DNA from 4 places in the Mesorhizobium sp. M3A.F.Ca.ET.080.04.2.1 genome. Region 4 is predicted to be linked to each of the others. Evidence: predicted binding sites of a transcription regulator. Region 4 holds the regulator's gene; each other region holds the start of a gene.
What was found. The regulator PhoB, encoded in region 4, activates phosphate uptake and scavenging genes when phosphate is short. The targets are predictions, from matches to a motif close to TGTCATNNANCTGTCAT.
Positions count from the first base shown of each region.

Region 1 (4,269 bases), 1.7 Mb from region 4:
GGCGACCATATCGTTGCGGCCCGCGCCCTGTTCGGCTCATGCCGCTGGGTGGTCGAGACGCTGGCGCCGAAATACGGCATCGAGGCGACGCTGGTCGACGGCACCGACATTGCGAACTGGGAAAAAGCGGTCAGGCCGAACACGAAGCTGTTCTTCCTGGAAAGCCCGACCAACCCGACGCTTGAAGTGGTCGACATCACTGCCGTTGCCGCGCTCGCCAACTCGATCGGCGCCAGGCTGATCGTCGACAATGTCTTTGCCACGCCGCTGCAGCAGAAGCCGTTGCAGCTCGGCGCGCATATCGTCGTCTATTCGGCAACCAAGCACATCGACGGCCAGGGGCGCTGTCTCGGCGGCATCATCCTGTCGGACAAAAAGTGGATCGACGAGAACCTGCACGACTATTTCCGCCACACCGGTCCGAGCCTCTCGCCCTTCAATGCCTGGACGCTGCTCAAGGGCCTGGAGACGCTGCCGCTGCGCGTGCGCCAGCAGACGGAAAGCGCCGGCAAGATCGCGGACTTTCTGGCGGAGCGGCCGGAGATTGCCCGCGTCATCTATCCGGGCCGGGCCGACCACCCGCAGGCCGATATCGTCAGGAAGCAGATGTCGGGCGGCTCGACGCTGATCTGCCTCGACGTCAAGGGCGGCAAACAGGCGGCATTCGCCGTCCAGAACGCGCTCGACATCGTGCTGATCTCCAACAATCTCGGCGACGCCAAGAGCCTGATCACCCATCCGGCGACGACGACGCACAAGAACCTCAGCGACGAGGCGCGGGCGGAGCTTGGCATCGGGCCCGGCACGCTCAGGCTGTCCGTCGGGCTGGAGGATACGGATGACCTGCTCGCCGACCTCGAACAGGCGCTGAAGGCGGCCAAGTAGGCGGTGCCGGTTGGGCGCCGCTTAATGCATGTCGCTAGAAGTGTGCAGCGGTTCTGGGACAACGACATGCATCAAAGCAAAGGCCTGAAGCGCGTGAACTGAATTCGCTAATGCGTATCAGTGCGACCCGCTTTAGGCGCCCTCTTCCAGCTCGGTCATCGCATTGGCGCGGATGGTCATGGCGTTGCCGCGCCAGTCGACGGCACCGCCGAACCAGCCGCGCGCCCAGATGGCGGGAAGCAGGGCGTCGCGCACCATCATCGCGGTGATGCTGCGCGGCGATAGATACCAGCCCTTGGACGAGGCGAGCAGGCATTCCGGCAGATAGGCGATGGCCAGCACGCAAAGCGCCGTGGCAGGCAGGCTGACGCCGGCGCTGGCCGCCGCGATCAGCGCGAGCAAGAGCGGAGCCGCCACGCCGGTGAGGACCTCGGGGACGAAGAATTGCGGGAAGGTGACGCGCCGCAGCCTCGCCCAGCGCGCCTGGCGCGACCAGACTTCGGCGAGCCGACGCTGGCCGAGCGGCTGCTCGAAGGGCGCTGCGACCAGATTGACCTTCAGGCCAAGCCCGTTGACCAGCTTGGTGGCGGCCGCATCCTCGGCGATCTCGGCAGCCAAAGCGTGGATGCCGCCACTGCCGTCGAGCAGCGGCTTGTTCCACAGCATGCTCTTGCCTTGGGCAAAGCCGAGGCCGAGCGCTTCGCCGGCATATTGCCAGCGCGCCTGCAACGTGTTGAGGAAGGCACATTCGACCTCGGCCCAGAAGCCGTCCGGGCGCGAGCCGATCGGCGTCGAGCAGACGAGGCCGGTATCCGGCCGCCATGCCGCCAGCAGATGCTGGACATAGTCCTTCGGCATCAGCACGTTGGAATCGGCAAGGATCACCCAATCGTTCCGGGCCGCCTGCCATCCCTTGACGCAATTGTTGAGCTTGGGATTGGCGCTCACCTTGTCGTCGCCGATGAGCAACCGCGCCGGAACCTTGGGGTATCGCGCGATCGCGGCACTGACGAGTTTGATTACCGGATCTTCGCCATGGGCGACGCAGAAGATCAGCTCGTAGCGCGGCCAGTCGAGCGAGAAGGCGCGCTGGAGCGTCTCCCTTGTGAACGCCTCGACGCCACGCAGAGGCACAACGATCGAGACGGCCGGCTGCTTGCTTGCAGGGGGAGCAATGACGTGGCGCCGCTTCAGCCGCGATGCCGCCAAGAGGATGCTGGCGAGATTGGAAACAAGTAGGGCTGACGAGGTGACGGCGGCCGCGAAAGTCAGTTCCATCGAAGTCTGGCACTCCCGAAAGGCCGCCCGCGGCCATCCATTCGACGGAGCGCCCGAGTCGCCCGACACGGTTTGTGCACACCAACCATTGTCATGTGTCACTCAAATGACATTGTTTGGCGGCACTGCGCGTCGAGGTCGGGAGATTGGGCTGCCTTGCGTTGATAATGCCGCGCAGCGCGACAAATATTTCCTGCCGCAGCACCGGAGTTGCTCATGTATCGCGCCGTGACGCGGAACATAGAAGTGCAGGTCAGGCCGTTCTTCCTGGAGGATCGCTCCGATCCATCAGAGAACCGCTATGTCTGGGGATACCAGGTGACGATCGACAATCGATCGGAAGAGTTCGTTCAGCTTCTATCGCGCTACTGGCACATCACCGACGGTCATGGCCGCGTCGAGGAAGTGCGTGGCGCGGGCGTCGTCGGCGACCAGCCGGAACTCAACCCCGGCGACAGCTACCAGTACACGTCGGGCTGCCCCCTCTCGACGCCGTCCGGCATCATGGTCGGCCACTATACGATGCGCAACGGGCGCGGCGAGATGTTCGACGTCGCGATCCCGGCCTTCTCGCTCGACATGCCGGGCACAAGGCGGACGGTGAATTAGTGCCGGCCTGTCCGCGCATCTTGGCGCCACATATCGACTGGCTGCATGCGCCATCTCTGCTCCAACTGGATCAGTCCGATTGGCGCTGCCGCAGGATCGGCACTTTCGCCAAACGCAGCGTCCAATGCCAAGCGATGCCGTGAAAGCGCCGCGCCAACAGGAGTGTCCGGCCATGCTCGAAGCAGCAGCCTCATGAGCAGTATTGAAACAGGATTGTTTCTCGGCCGGATACCATTCGCGAAAGTCGGAACGCGACCGGAAAGTCTTATTGTCATCAACGGCGGTCAAGGGTTCATGATGAAGCCCGAACCTTCCAGATTGGAAAAGGACGCCAGACGGCTCAAACGGATCCTTCCACCGGGCATGAGCTTTGTGCTGATCAGCTACGATCCAGATCCAAAAGACGATGTTTCACTCAGGAATATGGCTCGAGACATCTCAGAGATCATCGACACCAACCTCAACAAGCCGGCACGTTTGATGGGTATTTCCTATGGCGGCGTGGTGGCAACGCATGTGGCCGCAGACTATCCCGACTCCGTGGAAAAACTGATCTTACTGGCGAGCGCACATGGCTTTTCGGCCGATGGAAAAAAGCGGCTCCACAGACAGATCCAATTCGCGAAAGACGAACAATTTCATGTGCTGGAGGAATTCGCGACGGTATTTCGGCGACCGTGGCTGAACCTGCTGTTGCGTTTTCGCCTGATGTTCAAACGCAGATTGATTGCACGAATGGGAGCCCAGAGTTCAATCGTCCGCTACCTCGAAGCAATGCTCCACAACAATGTGACGAACGAAGACCTTCGCAACATCTCGGCCAGAACCTTGATCCTAGGCGGTGAAAGGGACCAGTTCTTCGGCAGCGGCATGATGGAAGCCGCCGCGAGTGGGATCGGGGGAGCGAAGCTCATGGTGCTCGCGGAAGAAACCCATATGGCCCCAGTCGAACGAGCATCAGATGTCCGCAAGCACATCCAGGAATTCATTTGACGTCGGCATACCGCGGCAACGAAGCCCTATCAAACAAGGGAACGACGCCAAGGCGAGCTAAAATCCTCTCCCCCGACGGGTCTCTCGGGGGAGAGAAGACAGATGGGGAAAGGTCTTGTGAACAAGAAGCGACCTTATCCAGCCGCCACGAACTCCGTCGGATCGAAATCGTACTGCGTCGAGCAGAATTCGCAGGCGACATGGATGCCGCCCTCTTCGGTCGAGTCCTTGATCTCCTGCGCCGAAAAACCCTCGAGAATGCCGCGGATCTTTTCGCGCGAGCAGGAGCATTCGTCGGCGACCGGCACACCGCGGAAGACACGCACGCCGTGCTCGTGGAACAGCCGGTAGAGCAGCCGTTCGGCGCCCACGGTCGGATCGATCAACTCGGTCGGCTCGGTGGTGCCGAGCAGTGCCAGAAGCTCCTGCCAGGAATTGTCGGCCGGCTCGTGCGTCACATTGCGCGGATCGCCGTCGCCGCCCGAAATATCGGGAACGCGCATC
Region 1 covers NZ_CP034451.1:2,621,422-2,625,690, forward strand. Annotated here, with positions in the region: gene EJ074_RS12555 (O-succinylhomoserine sulfhydrylase) at 1-885, shown strand, start outside; gene EJ074_RS12560 (ceramide glucosyltransferase) at 1,018-2,163, opposite strand; gene apaG (Co2+/Mg2+ efflux protein ApaG) at 2,380-2,772, shown strand; gene EJ074_RS12570 (alpha/beta hydrolase) at 2,965-3,765, shown strand; gene EJ074_RS12575 (Hsp33 family molecular chaperone) at 3,900-4,269, opposite strand, start outside.
Region 1: EJ074_RS12560 (ceramide glucosyltransferase) is a predicted target of PhoB. The motif match lies at 2,259-2,275, and genes of this name have one in related genera.

Region 2 (4,269 bases), 1.2 Mb from region 4:
GGCGAGCGCAACGCTGGTGCTGCGGGCCAGACGAGCCAGCACCTCGCCGCGCGATTCACGGCCGCGCGCCGCCAGGCGCTGTGCGAGGATCTCGGGCGCGGCGGTGATCTCGACCACGGCAAGGTTGCAATAGCGCGCGCGCAGCGCCGTGATGGCGGCGCGGGAGACATTGGCTACCGCGACATGACCGCGGGCAATCGCTCCATCGACATCGGCCGGCAGACCATAGCGCAGGCCGTGCGCGTCCCAGCAGATGGCAAAGGCGCCGTCGGCTTCGGCCTCGGCGAAGGCAGCATCGGCCAGCGTGTCATGATCCTCGCTTGCCGCGTCGCTCGGCCTGGTGATCACCCGGCGCACGAAATGCAGCCGAGGCTCGCCGGCAAAACGGCTTTTTGCATAGCCGATCACCGTGTCCTTGCCGGCGCCGCTCGGGCCGACCACCGCGACGAAGACGCCGGTGCGGATAGGATGCGCTTCGGTGAGCTCGCGCTCGATCAGTGCCGAAACCATCATGCCACCCGGCGCCCTTCGCGCCAGACGGTTCGCACGACCGGGACGTGGTCGTCGACGCGCACGCGCACCAGGTCGGCGCGGCGGCCCGACCCGATGACGCCTCGATCAGTCAAGCCGACAGCCTCGGCCGGGTTCTTGGAGACCATGGCGACAGCCTGCGGCAGAGAGATGCCTTCCACGACATTGCCGAGGAAGAAGGCCGACTGGATCAGGCTGAAGGGAATGTAGTCGGATGACAATATGTCGAGCAGGCCGTCGCCGGCGAGCGACCTCGCCGAGACGTTGCCCGAATGCGAGGCGCCGCGCATGACGTTGGGCGCCCCCATCAGCACGCCGAGGCCCGCCGCCTTGGAAGCCCTTGCCGCCTCCTCGGTGGTCGGGAACTCGGCAACCTGCACGCCCTGCTCCACCGCTTCCTCGACATGGCCGGCGGTAGCGTCGTCATGGCTGGCGAGCACGATGCCGCGCTCGCGGCAGGCGGCGGAAATGAAGGCGCGGTTCGGGCCAGAGTTAATCGCCGATTCCGCCATGCGCTTGTCACAGAATTCCTGGAAATCGCGGCCCGTCAGCTTCAGCTTGCGCTGGTAATACGAGGCATAGGTCTCGATGTCGACGAACTGGCGCTGGCCCGGCGCATGGTCCATCAGCGAAGCGAGCCTCACCCGGTCGTCGGCCTCGAAATTGACGAAGGCTTTCAGGCAGTCCGGCGCCGAGACCTCGCAGCGCAGATGGATGAAGTGCTCTGCCCGCAACCGATCCTGCTTGACGCTGTCGGCGATCGCGTCGGCGAGCTTGCGGATGTCGTCGGACTTCAGGTCGGCATCCTCGTCCATGCCGACGCGCAGGGCGTCGAGCACGGTGGTGATGCCGGCGGTCGCCACCTGCGCGTCATGGGCAAGCACGGCGGCGATCGGGTTCCAGCGCACCTTGGGACGCGGCGCGTAATGGCCTTCGAGATGGTCGGTGTGCAGCTCGACCAGACCCGGGAGGATATAGTCGCCGCCCATGTCCTCGCCGGCGCGGGTAGCGCCCGGCTCGATCGCTGCGATCAGGCCTTCGCGCAGCAGCAGAGAGCCCTCGACGATCTCGTCGGCAAGCACGATGCGGGCATTGGCGAGCACGGTTTCGGCGGTCATTTCAGGCGGTCCATGGTCTCAGGCACTGGCATCAGGCGGTTTTTCTGGCGGGGCGGCGGCTGAGCGCATGGTGGGAGAGCACCATGAACGGCGCGCCCGGTTCCGGCTCGACAAACAGCGTCAGCGCATCCACCGGCACCGGATGCAGCAGCACGTCCGCGAACAGGCTGTCGATTGCTGCACGAAGACGGCGGCTTTCCTGTGGCCCAACGCGGCCGGACACCGTCATGTGGAACCGGAAAGTCTCGAAAACGTAGGGATAGCCCCATTGGCAAAGATTGCGGAACTCCTCCGGCTTCAGCGAGTCGGGACTGCGCCGTTCGATCTCGGCTTCCGTCAGCGGCGCGCGAAACCGGTCGAAGCCGCGCACGACCTCGCCGGCGAAACTGTTGAGGGCGGCAAACGGGGCTTCCGGCACCAGCGCGAAAAAACCGTCGATCTGGCCGACGACAAGCCGCGGAATGACGACTGGTGGCGCCGCTTCGGCGAAACTGTCGAGGGCGACGCGAAGCGAGGCTTCCGTCTCGTTCGGCGCCAGCCGGAACGGCGCCTTCAGCGTTGCGTGGAATCCATAGCGCCTGGCAGAAGCGGTGTGAAAGGCCACTTCGGCCGCCGACAGATCACCCACGGCCTCGACTGGGCGCGTCGCCGCGCCGAAAGGGTCGCGTCCCAGCCAGTTGGCGGCGACGCGCGCCAGGCGCTCGTCCTGCCGTGGCGTGTAATAGATGGCGTAACGCATGAAAGATCCTCGTCAGCCCGCCATAGGTGATTTCCATGACGGATTGACGAAGCTTTCGTGGGTTTTCGAAGGCAAATAAACCCTGGCGGTGCTTAGCCGGCGACTTTTTTAGCGCTGGACCAACAGTTCGGGCGGCGTCGGACCTCAAGCCTTCATCAGCCACTCATGTTCGGTCGCGTTATGGAACTTCCAGGTCCGCTTCGGACCGGCCATGACGTTGAGATAATAGAGATCGTAGCCGTGGCAGGCCGCGCAGGGATGGTACCCCTTCGGGACCAGCACGACGTCGCCGTCCTCGATCGCCATTGCTTCGTCCAGATCGCGCTCGCCGTTGTCGTTGGCATCCGTGTAGACGCGCTGGAAGGCAAAGCCTTGCGGCGGGTTGAGCCGATGATAGTAGGTCTCCTCGAGATAGGACTCGGCCGGCAGATTGTCCTGGTCGTGCTTGTGCGGTGGATAACTGGAAGTGTGGCCGCCGGGGGTGATGACTTCGACCACCAGCAGCGAGTCGGCGGGTTTGCCCTCGGGCAGGATGTTGGTGACGTAGCGCGTGTTGGTGCCTTTGCCGCGCACTTCCTGGCCGAGATCCTCGGGTCCGATGACGCGTGCTGGAAGCCCACCGCCGAGGCCCGGCGCCGAGCAGACCGCGAGCTCGAGCTCGGTATCGGCGGTCACCGACCAGTCGGAGCCCTGCGGCACATAGACCGACCAGGGCTTGCCCTCGAAGGGCGACATGCGCTCGCCGAGCAGGCCGAGACCCTTGCCGCCGACCGATGCGCTACCCTTGCCGGTGACGAAGACCAGGCAGACCTCGCGGTTGCCCGTCTCGCCGGATGCCGTCTCGCCGGGCTTCAGGCGATGGAGGTCGAAGCCGACGTAAGTCCAGCCGGCGCTTTGCGGCGTGACGTGAGCGACGCGGCCGTGCCCCTTGTCGGCCTTGACGAGCAGTTTCGACATTTTTTGTCTCCTTAGTTCCGGGACATTCCGATTTTTCAGTCTGTTTGCAGCCGAGATCGCATCGTTCGATGGACTATTTACAAAGCTTGGAGATTGGCCGGTCCCTCTCAATGTCGTCATCCTAGGGCGCAGCAGGAGCGAAGCTCCGTCGCGGAGACCCTAGGATCCATGCCGTAACCTCGGTCGAAAGGCGCAGCGGAGCAGAATTCTGTACCGCGGCGGCTGTGTTGACGTCACGGCATGGATCCTCTGGTCTGCGCCGCGTCGCTTCGCCCGTGGATGACGGAGCGAGAGGCGTTTCGGCCAACCGCCAACGTATGCGATCCCTCAGACACGCAGGATCCAATCCACAAAAGCTTCTGCGCCATGGTTCCGATCATTCTTTCGGCTCAACAGGCGGCTTCTCCTCGGCCGGCTTGTATAGGTAGAAGAACTGCCACACCGCATAGCCGGCGAAGCCGAGCGCGATGACGCCCCAGAAAGGTGTGCCGGAGGCGAACTCGATCACCGACCAGACCAGGCAGACGGCGACGACGGCGATGCGTCGCCACAGCGGCCGGAAGAAGGGGTGCTCATAATCTTTCATCGCGCCAATCCAGGTTTTTTCCAAGCGCCTCAGATAGAGCGAGCGCCCCGGCAAATCCACCAGTCAGGCATTCGGGAAGCCTTGCGTCTCCACCGTATAGCCGGCGGCCGTCATCACCCGCATCAGCTCTCTGTGGCCGACCTCAGCCATCTTCAGCGGCGGGTTCTTCTTCGGATCCTGTTCGGCCTCGACGACGAACCAACCCTCATAACCGTGATCTGCGAAGCGTTGCACGATGGCGCCGAAATCGAGCGAGCCGTCGCCCGGCACGGTGAAGGCGCCGAGCGCGACTGCATCGAGGAACGACTGCTTCGTGCGATCAAGGGCGTCGATGACGC
Region 2 covers NZ_CP034451.1:3,152,531-3,156,799, forward strand. Annotated here, with positions in the region: gene phnN (phosphonate metabolism protein/1,5-bisphosphokinase (PRPP-forming) PhnN) at 1-513, opposite strand, end outside; gene EJ074_RS14990 (alpha-D-ribose 1-methylphosphonate 5-triphosphate diphosphatase) at 510-1,649, opposite strand; gene EJ074_RS14995 (DUF1045 domain-containing protein) at 1,681-2,388, opposite strand; gene iolB (5-deoxy-glucuronate isomerase) at 2,533-3,345, opposite strand; gene EJ074_RS15005 (DUF3329 domain-containing protein) at 3,722-3,931, opposite strand; gene iolE (myo-inosose-2 dehydratase) at 3,995-4,269, opposite strand, start outside.
Region 2: EJ074_RS14995 (DUF1045 domain-containing protein) is a predicted target of PhoB. The motif match lies at 2,424-2,440, and genes of this name have one in related genera.

Region 3 (4,269 bases), 2.9 Mb from region 4:
ACCGACATCGCTATTCCCGTGGATGACAATGTGCGCCGGCGCTTCCATTTCCTAGCCGCTGACGGCCTGCCCGCCGACGCGCCGCAAGTACGCTATCTCGTCTTTGGCTGGGGCGGCCGCGCCTTCTATCTGGAGACGCCGACTTGGTCGGAGCTGAAGGCGGTGCCGGTCCTGAAGGCGCTGACGCTAGACGCGTCGGTGATGCATGTCGATGTCGCCAGCGCGATCAAGGAGCCACATCCAGACGTCACCGGCTTCGACGTCGACGAGGAGCATTTTTCGGAACTGCTCGACTACATCGCGGCGAGCTTTCAGCAGGGGCCGAACGGACCGATCCTCCTCGACAATGCCGGCTATTCGGCGTTCGACCGCTTCTACGAAGCCAACGGCCATTTCAACGCGCTTGTCGGCTGCAACACCTGGACAGCGGGCGCACTGCGTGTGGCCGGCCTGCGCACCGGCTGGTGGAACCCGCTGCCGGCCTCGCTCGGGTTGTCGATGCGCCTGCACAATTGAGGGCGCTGTTTCCAGAAATTTGCCAACGCCTCATTCCTTCGCGCCCCCCTGTCCCGCCGGCGTAAACCAGTTGACAGGCATCTATCTCAAGCTCACCTCACCACCTTCCGCTCCTCCCACCCATAAAGCCAGTCCAGATCTGCGGCCAGCTTCTCTCCCGGCCGCGTCGCCAGCACCAGGTTGCGGGCGATCGCCACCGGGCCCCAGGCATGCCAGGCAAGCCGGTTGAGCGCGCCGCGCCGGAGCACTTTCTCGATGCGTGGGCGCCTGAGATTTTCCCAGATAGAAAGGCTTTCCTGCAGGTCGGCCGGAAGGTCGGGGATCAGGCTGGCAAGCATCGCGGCGTCTTCGATTGCCATCGCCGCGCCCTGCGCCGCAAAAGGCGTCATCGCATGCGCCGCGTCGCCGATCAGCGCGACGCGTTGGGCCGTCCAGCGCCGCTGCTCGACGGTGTGGATTGGAAACGCCGTCCACGGTCCCGCGAGGGCGACAAGCCGTGTCAGCGACGGCGCGGTGCCGCGCATGGCGCCAGCGAGGAGCGCGGGGTCGGCGTGGCCGGACCAGCTTTCGGCGATGCGCTCTCCCTTGGTGAAGGCGGCGAGATTGAAGGCGCTGCCCTTGCTGACGGGGTAGGCCACCAGATGGAACCCGGGATGCAGGAAGGTGGTGACGCAGTCGCCCGCGCCGATCCCCGCAAAGGCCTCGCCGGCCGCGCTGTCGGCGCGGACCGTGGCGCGCCAGGCAAGCTCGCCCGAGAACCGGCTTCGCCGGAAAGCGGACTCGCTGCCGGCAAGCTGCGTTCGAACCGACGACCAGACGCCGTCAGCGCCGACCAGCAGCTGCCCCTCCGCCTCGATCTTCCGGCCGTCCGTTTCCGCAGTCACGGCTATGCCTTGCGGCGCCGCCGCAATGCCGCTTACTCGCGCGCCGGTGACGATTTCTATGTCGGGATGCTCGGCAACGGCCCCAAGCAGCGCCGCCTGCAGGTCGCCCCGGTGCGCGACGAGATAGGGCGCGCCCCAGCGGGCTTCGCTGGCCCCGCGCAACGGCACGCGCGCCAATTCGCGCAGGCTCGCGGCGTCCTTCAACACCACCGCTTCCGGCCTGACGGCATTGGGCAGCAAGCGGTCAAGAACGCCGAGCTGGCGCAGGATGCGCGTCGCGTTGGGCGAAAGCTGGATGCCGGCTCCGGCGGCCTCGAGAGTCTTTGCCTGCTCGAATATCCTGACCGCATGACCGCGGCGTGCGAAGGCAAGTGCAGCCGTCAGCCCGGCGACGCCGGCCCCCGCGATGATGATCTGCCGGGACCGCGTCTCATTCATGGCCTAGCCGTCATTCATGATCTGAGATCAGGCGGCCTGGTCGACATAGAGGCAGCCGGCGGGCTGCGTTTCCGTCGCCTTCAGCTTCGGCGAATAGCGGAAGAGCGTCGAGCAATAGGGGCAGACCTTCTCATTGTCGTCGCCCATGTCGAGGAATACATGCGGGTGGTCGAAGGGCGGATTGGCGCCCGTGCACATGAACTCCTTGACGCCGATATCGATCGCCGGATGGCCCGCGTCGTTCTGGAAATGGGGAATGGAACCGCCTGCCATCGTCGTCTCCAATAGGTTCGGCTTGATTTTCGGCCCGCTTGCATCTGGATCATAACCCGCCAGTTTGCAAGATCGATGAAATGAAACTGTCGTAAAACCCTGTCAGAGGATAAGTTGAGCCGGTTAACCGGCCTGACGAGTTTGCAGCCAAGCGGAAGCGCTTGGCGTGGCGGAAATGCGGCCAAGGCAGCCAAGGCAGGGCAAGAGGAACCATGAACGAACTGAAGCCGGTACAGAGCGAGTTCATCACCATCGAGGCGGCGAGCCCGGAGGGGGGCAATCCCGACCGTTTCGTCAACCGCGAATTTTCCTGGCTGCAGTTCAACCGCCGCGTGCTCGAGGAATCGCTGAACGCGCATCATCCGCTGCTCGAGCGCGTGCGCTTCCTGTCCATCTCGGCCGCCAATCTCGACGAGTTCTTCATGGTGCGTGTCGCCGGCCTCGCCGGCCAGGTGCGCGAGGGCATCGCGCTCAAGAGCCCGGATGGCCGCACCCCCGAACAGCAGCTCGAGCAGTTGCTGCGCGAGGTCGAGCGCCTGCAGGAGGACCAGCAGAAAAGCCTGTCGACGCTGATGGATTTGCTCAACAAGGAGGGCATCGAAAGCATCACCCGCGACGGTCTCAGCAAGGACGAGAAGGCCTGGCTGGAGGAGCATTTCCAGGACCAGGTGTTCCCGGTGCTGACGCCGCTGTCGATCGACCCGGCGCACCCGTTCCCGTTCATTCCCAATCTCGGCTTCTCGATGGCTCTGCAACTGCGCCATCGCAAGAATGGCGAGCAAATGAGCGCGCTGCTGCGCCTGCCGGTGGCGCTGAAGCGCTTCATCCGTCTGCCCGACCGCAAGCATCACGTCCGCTTCATCCCGCTCGAGGAGGCGGTCGGCCTCTACATCGGCAAGCTGTTCCCCGGCTACGAAGTCAAGGGCTCCGGCACGTTCCGCATCATCCGCGACAGCGATATCGAGGTGGAAGAGGAGTCGGAGGATCTGGTGCGCCTGTTCGAGACGGCGCTGAAGCGCCGCCGGCGCGGTTCCGTCATCCGCATCGAATTCGATGTGGCCATGCCGTCCGAACTGCGCGAATTCGTCGCCGGTGAGCTCGGCGTCTCGTCGAACCGCATCAGCGTGCTGACCGGTCCGCTGGCGCTCAGCCAGATTTCCGAGATCGTCGCCGTTCCGCGCGACGACCTCAAATTCACCCCTTACAATCCGCGCTTTCCGGAGCGCATCCGCGAGCATGGCGGCGATTGCTTCGCCGCCATCCGCGAGAAGGACATCATCGTCCATCACCCCTACGAATCCTTCGACGTCGTCGTGCAGTTCCTGCGCCAGGCGGCGGCCGACCCGGAAGTGGTGGCGATCAAGCAGACACTGTACCGCACTTCCAACGACAGTCCGATCGTGCGTGCGCTGGTCGATGCTGCCGAGGCAGGCAAGTCGGTGACGGCACTTGTCGAGCTCAAGGCGCGGTTCGACGAGGAGGCCAACATCCGCTGGGCGCGCGACCTCGAGCGGGCCGGCGTTCAGGTCGTGTTCGGCTTCCTGGAATTGAAGACCCACGCCAAGATGTCGCTGATCGTGCGTCGCGAGGACGGCAGGCTGCGCAACTACGTGCACCTGGGCACCGGCAACTACCATCCGGTTACCGCCCGCATCTATACCGACCTGTCCTTCTTCACGACCGACGCTACGATCGCGCGCGACGTCGCCCAGCTCTTCAACTTCATCACCGGCTACGCCGAACCCGCGGAGGAGATGCGGCTTGCCGTGTCGCCCTTCACGCTGCGCACGCGCATCCTGAAACATATCGCGGAAGAAGTAGTCCATGCCCAGGAAGGCAGGCCAGCCCGCATCTGGATGAAGATGAACGCGCTCGTCGACCCCATCGTCATCGACGCGCTTTATGACGCCAGCCGCGCCGGCGTCGAGGTCGACCTCGTCGTGCGCGGCATCTGCTGCCTGCGCCCGCAGGTGCCGGGCCTGTCCGAGAACATCAGGGTGAAGTCGATCGTCGGCCGCTTTCTAGAGCACAGCCGCATCTTCTGTTTCGGCAACGGCCACGGCCTGCCGTCGGACGAGGCGATCGTCTACATCTCCTCGGCCGACATGATGCCGCGCAACCTCGACCGCCGCGTCGAGACCCTGGTGCCGATCACCAA
Region 3 covers NZ_CP034451.1:1,062,090-1,066,358, reverse strand. Annotated here, with positions in the region: gene EJ074_RS04935 (TIGR02117 family protein) at 1-516, shown strand, start outside; gene EJ074_RS04930 (FAD-dependent monooxygenase) at 609-1,838, opposite strand; gene EJ074_RS04925 (zinc-finger domain-containing protein) at 1,866-2,111, opposite strand; gene EJ074_RS04920 (RNA degradosome polyphosphate kinase) at 2,324-4,269, shown strand, end outside.
Region 3: EJ074_RS04920 (RNA degradosome polyphosphate kinase) is a predicted target of PhoB. The motif match lies at 2,188-2,204, and genes of this name have one in related genera.

Region 4 (4,269 bases):
GGCGTCGATGACGACGTTCAGATTGTCCTTGGTGATCGCGACCGGGGTCAGGAACACCGATTTGACGGTGTTGCCGCCGGGCGTGGTGAAGTCCTTGGCGCCGGGGATGTCGGCCATCTTCTTGCCGTCGGCCAGTTGCGAGGCGATCTCGGCGGCGTTCTTGCCGAGCTCGCGCGCATCCTTCCACACCGACACAGTCTGCGTGCCAAGCGCAATGCGATTGAGCGCGGCGTGGTCGCCGTCCTGGCCCGACACCGGAACGGTCCCAGCCAGCCCTTGCGCGGTCAGTGCCGCGACGACGCCGCCGGCGGTGCCGTCATTGGCGGCGACCACGGCGTCGATCTTGTTGTCGTTGGCGGTCAGGAACTGTTCCATGTTCTTCTGCGCATTGGCAGGCAGCCAGCCGTCGGTATAGGCCTCTCCGACATTCTTGACCTTGCCGCTGTCGATCGCTTCCTTCAGGACTTCCATCGAACCCGAGAACAGGAAATCGGCATTCGGATCGGAACCCGAGCCCTTGATGAAGACGTAGTTGCCCTCGGGCTTGGCCTTGAACACCTCGCGAGCCTGCATGCGCCCGACTTCCTTGTTGTCGAAGGTCAGGTAGAACACGTCCTTGTTTTCGATCAGCCGGTCGTAGCCGACGACGGGGATGCCTTCGTCCAGTGCCTTCTGCACCGCGGGCCCGATCGCCGAGGCGTCCTGCGCCAGGACGATCAGCGCGTTGGCGCCCTGCGAGATGAGGCTTTCGACATCGGTCAGCTGCTTGCCCGGATTGGACTGCGCGTCGGCGGAAATGTATTTGTCGCCGGCAGCTTCGATCGCCGCCTTCATCGCCGCTTCGTCGGTCTTCCAGCGCTCCTCCTGGAAATTGGACCACGAAACGCCGATGACCTTGTCCTTCGCCTCTGCGACCGGGGCCAACGTCATCGACATGGCGACGCCCGCCAGCATGGCGGCTGCGAATTTCTTCATGATATCCTCCCTGCGCCGTGCGTGGCGCGACCTAGTCTGGCCCGAAGGCCGGCACAAGGCTCTTTTTTTCGAGCCTCGAAAAAATACTGATCCAATGGCGGAGTGCTGTCAACTGCGATTCTGAGGGTTTTTGAGCTGACAGCAACTTTTTTTCGGGTTCCGCAATAAATAATGACAGCTTCGCCTGGTTCTGCCACTATCCACACCTGTCACCCGCTGCCCATGTCATCGGAAAGCCTGCGGTGACTGGGAGGAATGCAAACGATGTCGGTGGGAATCCGCCACGACGACCTGCGTCGGCGCAACCGTGCGATGGTGCTTGCGGCCGTGCGCCGGGGTGGGCAGCCGTCGCGCACGGAGATCGCCGCCACCACCGGGCTCAGCCATTCGACCATATCCGCGATCTCCTCCGACCTTATTCAGGAAGGCATACTCGCCGAGAGCAAGGCGAGCGAGGCGGCAGCGCTGAAGCGGGGGCGGCCACAGGTCGGCCTTGCCCTCAACCCCGAGGCGGCTGCGGTGGTCACGGTGGTGCTGTCGCTGAATTTCCTCTCCGTCGCCGTCATCGACTATGCTGGCCAGGTCATCGCCGAGGAGCAGCGCCGCCTCGACACTCTCACCCTGCCCCGCGATGAACTGATCGGCGAATGCACCGCAATCGTCCGGCGCCGGCTGGAGGACCCCGACCTCGACGTCAGCAGCGTCGCCCGCATCGCCATGGGCATCCAAGGCATCACCGATTCCCATGCCCGCTTGATGCTGTGGTCGCCGATCACGCCGCTGACCGACATTGCCTTTGCCGACATACTGGAACAGGAATTCGGCATCCCGGCCACCATGGAGAACGACTGCAACATGATGGCGGTGGCGCTGCAGTGGCGCGAACCCGAGCGCTACCGCGACAATTTCATCGCCATCCTGCTCTCGCATGGCATTGGCATGGGCCTGGTGCTGAAGGGCGAGCTGTTCACCGGCACCCATTCTTCGGGCGGCGAGTTCGGCCACATGATCCACCGACCCGGCGGTGCGCTCTGCCGCTGCGGGCGGCGCGGCTGCGTCGAGGCCTATGCCGGCAACTACGCGATCTGGCGCAACGCCATGCGGATGGGCGAGGATGCCGAGCCGGTCGACATCGGCGACGCCGACATGCGGGCTCTGGCGGCACGGGCACGCGAGAATGACGGCCCGGAGCGCGAAGCCTATCGCCGGGCGGGAGAGGCGCTGGGCTTCGGCCTCGGCAGCCTGTTCGCGCTGATCGACCCGGCGCCGGTCGCCATGGTCGGCGTCAGCGCCGCCGCCTTCGACCTGATCGAGCCGGCGCTGCGCGCAGCCATCGCCCAGACCGCCGGCGGCCAGCATTCGAAGTCGATTTCCTTCGACACCGAGCCGAATGAATTGCCGCTGATCCGCGAGGGCTGCGCCGTCCGCGCGCTGACCTTCGTCGACCAGGAGATCTTCGCGCCGGGCATCCAGGCACGGGCAGGCGCCGGAAAGAACGTGGCGTGAGCCAACGCTGCTTCGATAGATCGCCACCAATGCTGAAGGTTGGCCGGGCGCCCTCGAGGTCGGCATAAGGGTCGCCGCCGGACCTAATCCTCCCTTATCGCGTAGCCCGCCCCGCGAATGGTGCGGATGACATCCGGCATGCGGCCGTTGTTGACCGCCTTGCGCAGGCGCCCGACATGCACATCCACCGTGCGCTCGTCGATATAGATCGTCTCGCCCCAGACATTGTCGAGCAGCTGGCTGCGCGAGAACACGCGGCCGGGATGGCGCATCATGAATTCGAGCAGCCGGAACTCGGTCGGTCCGAGCCGGATCTCGCTCTTCTTGCGGTAGACACGGTGCGATTCACGGTCGAGCACGATGTCGCCGACCTTGAGCACGCTGGACAGCACCTCCGGCTTCGCGCGGCGCAGCAGCGCCTTGACGCGTGCCATGAATTCCGGCGTCGAGAACGGCTTGACCAGATAGTCGTCGGCGCCGGTCGACAGCCCGCGCACCCGGTCGCTCTCCTCGCCGCGCGCGGTCAGCATGATGATCGGCAGCCGCTCCGTCTCGGGCCGCATCCTGAGGCGCCGGCACAGCTCGATGCCGGAAACCGCCGGCACCATCCAGTCGAGCACCAGCAGATCGGGCACGTTCTCCTGCAGGCGGATCTCGGCCTCGTCGCCGCGCGTCACCACTTCGACCTGATAGCCCTCGGATTCGAGGTTGTAGCGGAGCAGCACGCCCAGCGGCTCCTCGTCCTCCACCACCATGATGCGTGGCGCGATCATTGGAAATTCACCCTTGTCGTCAGGCCGCCGGCGCCGACATCTCGTCCTGCTTCGGACGGTTTGCGGGCAATTGGGTGCCGGTCAGCACGTAATAGGCGTTCTCGGCGATGTTGGTCACATGGTCGCCGATGCGCTCCAGATTCTTGGCGCAGAACAAAAGGTGCGTGCAAGCGGTGATGTTGCGCGGATCTTCCATCATGTAGGTCAAGAGCTCACGGAAGACCGAAGTGTACTTGACGTCGATGCGCTCGTCGTCGTTGCGCAGCCTGGCGAGTGCCGCCGCGTCGCCCGCCGCATACTCCTCGATCACGCCCTGCACCTGGATCAGTACAAGCTGCGCCATGCCGTCGATGGAATGCGAGAGGTCGCGCGGCGCGGCGCTGACGCCGACGGTGCCGACGCGCTTGGCGATGTTCTTGGCGAGGTCGCCGATGCGCTCGAGGTCGCCGGCCATGCGGATGGCGCCGACCACATTGCGCAGGTCGTCGGCCATGGGCTGCCGCTTGGCGATCAGGGTGATGGCGCGGTCGTCGAGCTCGCGCTGGCGGGCGTCCATGATGGCGTCGTCGGAGACCACGCGCTGCGCCATCGCATTGTCGGAATTGAGCAGTGCCTTGGTCGAGGCGCCGACCATCGCGCCGGCAAGATCGCCCATGTCACGGATGAGCCGGCTGATCTGGGCGAGATCCTCGTCGAAGGAAGCGACCGTATGGGCCATGATTCATGTCCTCGTATGAGATCAGCCGAAGCGGCCGGTGATGTAGTCCTGCGTGCGCTTCTCGCGGGGCGAGGTGAAGATCTTCTCGGTGCGGTCGAACTCGACCAGCTCGCCGAGATACATGAATGCCGTCTGCCGGGACACGCGCGCCGCCTGCTGCATGTTGTGGGTGACGATGACGATCGTGTAGTCGGCCTGGAGTTCGTCGATCAGTTCCTCGATCTTGGCGGTCGACAGCGGATCGAGCGCCGAGGCCGGCTCGTCGAGCAGGATGACCTCGGGCTTCACCGCCACGGT
Region 4 covers NZ_CP034451.1:4,329,565-4,333,833, reverse strand. Annotated here, with positions in the region: gene xylF (D-xylose ABC transporter substrate-binding protein) at 1-975, opposite strand, end outside; gene EJ074_RS20675 (ROK family protein) at 1,240-2,481, shown strand; gene phoB (phosphate regulon transcriptional regulator PhoB) at 2,565-3,254, opposite strand; gene phoU (phosphate signaling complex protein PhoU) at 3,274-3,975, opposite strand; gene pstB (phosphate ABC transporter ATP-binding protein PstB) at 3,994-4,269, opposite strand, start outside.